DNA from 2 places in the Nonomuraea sp. H19 genome. Region 1 is predicted to be linked to the other one. Evidence: riboswitches for the same ligand, from Rfam matches in the RefSeq annotation. Region 1 holds a riboswitch; the other holds the start of a gene.

The links. Region 1 has a riboswitch for cyclic di-AMP ahead of ACTMTI_RS33260 (C40 family peptidase). Riboswitches for the same ligand answer to the same signal wherever they lie in the genome.
Region 2: linked by a shared signal. The riboswitch ahead of ACTMTI_RS40035 (glycoside hydrolase family 25 protein) and the one ahead of ACTMTI_RS33260 (C40 family peptidase) in region 1 are both predicted to bind cyclic di-AMP.

What each region holds. Positions count from the first base shown of each region.
Region 1 covers NZ_JBQHCV010000017.1:91,808-95,009, reverse strand. Annotated here, with positions in the region: gene ACTMTI_RS33270 (hypothetical protein) at 1-422, shown strand, start outside; gene ACTMTI_RS33265 (amino-acid N-acetyltransferase) at 445-1,005, opposite strand; cyclic di-AMP (ydaO/yuaA leader) riboswitch at 1,270-1,420, shown strand; gene ACTMTI_RS33260 (C40 family peptidase) at 1,426-2,469, shown strand; gene ACTMTI_RS33255 (LuxR C-terminal-related transcriptional regulator) at 2,476-2,688, opposite strand.
Region 2 covers NZ_JBQHCV010000023.1:95,886-99,087, reverse strand. Annotated here, with positions in the region: gene ACTMTI_RS40040 (hypothetical protein) at 1-244, shown strand, start outside; gene ACTMTI_RS40035 (glycoside hydrolase family 25 protein) at 465-1,241, opposite strand; cyclic di-AMP (ydaO/yuaA leader) riboswitch at 1,255-1,397, opposite strand; gene ACTMTI_RS40030 (phosphotransferase family protein) at 1,582-2,514, opposite strand; gene ACTMTI_RS40025 (cellulose binding domain-containing protein) at 2,833-3,202, shown strand, end outside.

The sequences.
Region 1 (3,202 bases):
CCGTAGCCCTGCTGCTGGCCCTGACCATATTGCTGGCCGTAGCCCTGCTGACCATAGTCGGGCTGCGACTGGGGTTGCTGTCCTTGCTGGGGGTAGCCCTGCTGGCCGTACTGCTGTTGCTGACCATATTGGGGCTGCTGTCCGTACTGCGGCTGCTGGGCATAGCCCTGCTGGCCGTATTGGGGCTGCTGCCCGTAGGCATCGTCCGCCCGGTAGCCGACCACAGTTGCGTCCGGGTCGGGCTCGCCGTGGCGGCGGCCCGTGTTCTGCTGCCCGTAGTCCGGGGTGCCAGGCGCAGAAGTCTCGCCGGATTCGTCCTGTGGATACGGCGGCTGTCCGGTGCTCACCGTGTCACCTCGCTTCGCGTGCGCATGTGGCACGTGTCAGGACACATGCCTGTACCGCCCAACGTATCGACATAGGTATCAACAATCACCTTTCCATCTAGTCAAGGTCCGCGTCACCCGATGTCAGATGGAGCAGCATGCGGGTGTTGCCCAGGGTGTTCGGCTTCACGTGTTCCAGGTCGAGGAACTCCGCCACACCCTCGTCGTACGAGGCCAGCAGCTCGGCGTAGACCTCTGGCGAGACCGGCGTGCCCTGGATCGGGCGGAAGCCGTGCCGCGCGAAGAAGTCGACCTCAAAAGTCAGACAGAATACACGCCGCAGCCCCAGATCCGTCGCCTGCCGTATGAGCGCGGAGACGATCCGATGGCCGATGCCCATGCCCCGGCACTGCGGATCGACGGCGACCGTGCGGACCTCGGCGAGATCCTCCCACAGCACGTGCAGCGCGCCGCAGCCGACGACCTGCCCGTCCAGCTCGGCCACCCAGAACTCCTGTACGTCCTCGTACAGCGTCACCGTGGTCTTCTCCAGGAGCCGCGGTCCCGCGCCCGCGTAGGTGTCGACCAGGCGCCTGATCGTCCGCACGTCGGGCGTGCGGGCACGGCGGACCACCGCCGCGGTCTCGGGCGTCGTCGGTTGTTCGGCCACCTGCTCCATGGCTCTCCAGAGTACAGATGTCATTACGGCTCAGCCCTAAATCCCACGTCTGGCCCAAGACTGTGACATGTCGCGGCCAGACGACTACAGGCGCGACCTCCCACAAAACCAGGGATGAAGAGGACATAAGGTCTGTTCTGCACGAGCGTCCACGAGATCACCTTGTGACCCTTCGGTTGTGAAACCTCTACAGATCCAGCAGTTCTGGTTGAGCACGAACCCGGAGTGCATTAGTGTCCAGCGACGACGTTTCCCCGCGTGTCGCGGGGTGACACGCCCAATTCCCGCGAGGGAAGCCGGGGACCCGCCGGTGGCGACCTCCGCACGCCACCACTGGGGTGAATCCGAGTCTCTCGGTAGGGCTGCTCCGGCCCGAACCCGTCAGCTAACCCGGTCGGCGTCGATGAGAGGAGCTGGTTGGTGAAGCGCACGCTCAGCCGTGAGGGGAAGTCGGCGGGCAAGAACGCCCGCCCTCCGGAACGGGCTCGGCGCCGGCGCCTTCTCGGTGTGGCAGGCGTCATAGTCGCCGCACTCCTATTCGCCGTCCCCACCGGTCCGGCCTCCGCTGATCCGAAGCCCTCGCTCAAGGAGCTCTCCGACCAGGTCGAGAAGCTGCACGTGGAGATCGAGACACTGAGCGAGCAGTACAACGGCCAGCGGGAGAAGTACAAAGTCGCCAAGAAGGCCGCCGACGCCGCGCAGAAGACGCTGACGGGCAGCGAGGCCGACTTCGCAGCCAAGCGCGCCAAGGCCGTCCTGCTCGCCCAGAACGCCTACATAACGGGCGGCCTGAACAGGGCGATGGCGTTCACCTCGTCCCAGGACCCGGAGAAGTTCCTCGACATCGTGGCGACGACCTACGCGATGGAGCAGGAGCAGGGCGAGGAGGTCAACCAACTGGCCAAGGCCATGGACGCCGCCGACCGCGCCCGAGCCGACGCCAAGACGCGCATGGACGAGCTCCAGAAGATCGTCTCAGACCTCGAATCGAAGCGCGACAAGATCACCAAGCTGGTGAAGAACGTGGAGAGCGACCTGTTCAGGCGGGCTCTGGGCGAGGCCGGCCGCCCCGGCACCCGCGCCGTCCGGGTCAACCTGCCGATCCCGGGCAACGGCAAAGCGGCCCAGGCCGCGAGGTGGGCGCTCACGCAGCAGCTCAAGCCGTACGTCTGGGGCGCCGAGGGCCCCAACTCCTACGACTGCTCCGGCCTGGTGATGGCGGCCTTCCAGCGGGTGGGCATCTCGCTGCCGCACTACACCGGGAACCAGTGGACCGCGGGCCGGCACATCTCGAAATCCGAGCTGCGCCCAGGCGACCTGGTGTTCTTCTACAACGACCTGCACCACGTCGGCATCTATCTGGGCGGCGGCATGATGGTGCACGCCCCCCAGACGGGTGATGTCGTACGTGTCGCCTCGATCGAGCGCCGGCCCTTCGCCGGCGCGGTGCGCATCGCGGACTGAACGCCCCTAGATCAACTGTCGGCGGGCTGCCCAGGCCACGGCTTCGATCGCCGTGGCCACGCCGATGCGGTCACATATGCCCCGTAACCGTCGGCGTACGGTGCGTCCACTGATGTCCAAACGTCTGCCCACCCGATCGACCGTGACCCCCTTGGCCAGCTCCGCCAGCAACGCCAAATCCGCATGGCTAAGCTCAACCCCTTCGGTGAGCACACCCATCGGGAGCCCTCCCCCCCAACAGCAACTCGGACGGGCTAAAAGCCGCTCGTCTCGCAGACGGTAAACGCATCCTGGAAAGGTCGTCAAGCACGACAATCGCCACTCTTGACGGGCGCTATTGACATGATCGGATATATGTGACGCACTCGCGTTATGAAGGTCGGGCGATGTGTCGTCTCATTGACCCATCCGGCAGCGCCGGACCCGACGCCGATACGCCTCGCCGGTGTCTTGGATTTCGCTCCGTACGATGCCGATTTTCTCGCTGACCATATGCCTGCTATCGCGAAATGAGCACGTGTCGCGCGATCGTCCGTAACGCGTGGGGCGCTGCTCGCCCCCCACCGCCCATGAGCCCTGCGCGGCGACTCCGCTTCGGCCACGGAGCCCACCCGCCGCCAGGTCAGCGGGTCGATCCGGTCTTGCGGGCGGGGCCCGCCCGGCCACGCAGGGCCGCGGGCTCCGGCCGGCAAGGCGTTCACGCCGTGCATGCTCGAACACCTCCCCCGCGCCT
Region 2 (3,202 bases), on a different contig from region 1:
CAACTGGTTCACGGTGAAGGACGGCCTCCAGGAGTACGTGGCCGTACGCAAGGGCTACCACCTGCGGCTCATCTGCGACGTCGGGCAGATGGACCGGAGCGTGCTGAAGGAGGCGGCGGAAGGAGCCCGCCCGGCTGTCGGCGACGGCGGCACGCCGGCCCCTCCGCCCAGCCCGGTGGAACGCGGGGACCTGCCCAAGAACGGCGACGGCGCGCCGATCCAGCCCACGGGTCCCGGAGGGTGACCGTTCCTCATCCACGGCGCACAGCCCCACCGCGGCACCGTCCCCCCTTCATCGCCCAGCCGCCGCTCCTGCCGGCCAGCCCTCTTGAGCTCGACCGCCGCGACGGTGCGTACTCGCCCGTCGAACGCGCGGTGCTGCTCGGGCTGGCGTGACCGAGCAGGTGCCGGACGCCGGAGCGCGGCACGTATGGGGCGTGCCGCGCGGCCGGGGATGATGCCGGTTACTTACGGCCCAGGGCGCGGAGCTGGTCCAGGCTCACGGAGGAGACGTTCTGGTCCACCGGATTGTCGGTGTACTGGTGGATGGTCCAGCTCTTCCACGGCGGGGGCGGCGTGACCGTGCCTCTGGCCTTGCTGTAGTGGGCGACCCACAACGGATACTGGCCGAGGCCGTCGCCGTACTTGGTGGCGAAGTTCCAGCCGGAGTAGAACAGCGGGGTGACGCCGGTCTTGGCCTTCACCCGCTCCAGCCACGTCTTGGCCCAGGCGTTGACGTGAGCCGCGGACTTGCCGTCGGTGGTCTCCAGGTCCAGGGCCAGGAGGTCGCCGGGCTTGGCCGGCTGCCGGTTCACCACCGACAGGAAGAAGTCGGCCTCGGCGACGGGGTCGCTGGCCGGGTGGGCGTAGTGGTAGGCGCCGCGCACGATGTTCCGCCCGGCCATCTCGGCCCAGTGGCGGGCGAAGGCGCGGTCGGTGAAATCGGTGCCCTCGGTCGCCTTGACGATGCCGAACTTGGCGCCGCTGGCGGCCCAGTCGTGCGTCGGCTGGTAGTTGGAGACGTCCTGGCCGTAGATGAGCTCGTCGGCGTGCGCGGGGCCGGCGACGGACGGGGCTGCTACGGCGGCGGACGTGGCTGCCACTGCGGTGGCCATCGTCGTGGCCACTGCGGTGGCCACCACGGTTGCCACCGCGGTTGCCGCGACCTTGCGGATGATGCCGGGGGTGGCCATGCGGCTGGCCATGATCTTCGGGGCAGAGGTAAGACGGTGGTCGGCCATCGGTCGGGGGTTCTCCTTGCTTCCATACCGCTTACCGGGTTAGCTGACGGGTTCGGGCGTGGAAGCTGCCCTATGGCACCTCGGTGCCAATTCACCCCAAGTACGTACGAGTGGGTCCCCGGCTCCGCCCGCGGGCGGACTCAGCGGTCACAGGTGGGCCTGTGATGTCATGCGATGGTCAAAACACGACCGGCACAAACCGGACGTATGTCGCAAAAGATAATGTATTAACTAAAAGACTGACAAGTGGACAAATCCCTGGTCGGCGAGTTGTGACGTCCTTGTCGGGAGTCGTGTGGCAGCCGGTGCTGAGGCGTCTGATGAGAACCACACCGCTGGACTAAGTGAGATCGCCCCATGGAGCTGGTGGCGCTGAGGTGAAGAAGCGAAGCAGACCCAGGAGGCGGCTGGCCGGAGGGGCCGTCCAGTGGCGTTCGTCCGGGCGGGGAACGGGGTCGGGCAGGCGACCGAGGGCCCACATGAGGTGAAACCAGAGCACACGTGCTTCCCAGGCGGGTGTGTTCGCGGCGGTTCCATCGCCGGCTTCTTGCCGGTAGCCGTCGAGCATGGCCGGGATGCCGGTCAAAGGAATCTTGGCGAACTCGATCGCAGAGTCCGCCCAGTGGGCATCGCCCCAATCCACGATGCCGGTGAGCTGGGCCGTCTCCGGGGAGACGAGCAGGTTCTGCGGAGCGATGTCGCCGTGGACCAGGACCAGGGGCGGGTCGGCGGGGAGATGCACGGAGAGCCGGTCGAACCAGCCGGTGAGCCAGCCGGCCGCCTCCGCGTCGATCCAGCCTTCTGCCAGGAGGCGGCTGGTCAGCGCCCAGGGATCAGCGGTGCCGTCGTCCGTGGGGATGGGGAGATCTGACGCCGTCGCCGGGGACAGCCGGTGCAGCATGGCCAGCTCCCGCCCCACCTGTTGGAAGACGCGGTTCGTCACGGCGGCGGGCAGCGTGAGACGTACGAGATCCGCCCCAGGCGCTCGGGCGAGCACCATGTAGGGCACGTCCACCACCGAGCAGGTGTCATCGAAGGCGACGACATCCGGAGTGCGCACGCCCGCCTTCCGGGCGGCGGGGATGACCGCGGCCTCCTTCACCAGGTCCGGGAGGAACTGCTCGGTCCGTGGGATGCGCAGGACCAGGTCGTTCCCGAGCAGGAAGACATGGTTGGCCACCCCTGCCGGAATGGGCCGCACCTCTTCGGCGGCGAACCCGTGCCGGCCGGCGATGGCGGCCAGCGTCTCGTCACCCATCTCGTATTCCAGCATGATCGAGATGCTGACACGGTCTGCGCTTGCTCTGCTCGCGCTTTTCAGCAGCTGCGCCGGCGTGGAACTTTCACGGTCAAGCGGGCCGCAGGGAGACTCCGAGGAGATCGTTCTTGACGTGATTCGGGCACGTTTGGCCAGCTCGGCATGCGCTTGACAGTCAACAGGCTGGGCTGGGCGGTTATTAGGGCGGTGCGCCCGTGGCTGTACGGATGTGGTGGTCTGCGTTCATTCTGGGATGCGCTCCAGCGGGGCCCTCGAGCGCTGGCGCGTTGCCGCCGTTGCGAAATCAGCGAGGTGAGATCCGAGATGAGATCCATGCCGTGGCTTGCCGCGGCCGGCGCGGCACTCGTCGCCTTGGCCGTAGCGTTGTGCGCCGTCATGCTCACGGGCATTCCGCCCGCGCATGCGGCCGTGGGGCTCCACGTCAGCGGTACGAAGATCGTCGAGGCCAACGGCCAGAATTTCATCATGCGCGGGGTCAACCACCCCCACGTCTGGTTCACGAACCAGACCAGCTCTTTCGCCAACATCAAGGCGCTCGGGGCCAACACCGTGCGCGTGGTACTGGGCAGCGGCAAGCGGTGGGGCCCGTCCACCGACGTCTCCAATGTGATCTCCCTGTGCAAGCAGAACCGGCTGATCTGCGTCTTGGAGGTACACGACACCACCGGGTACGGCGAGGAAG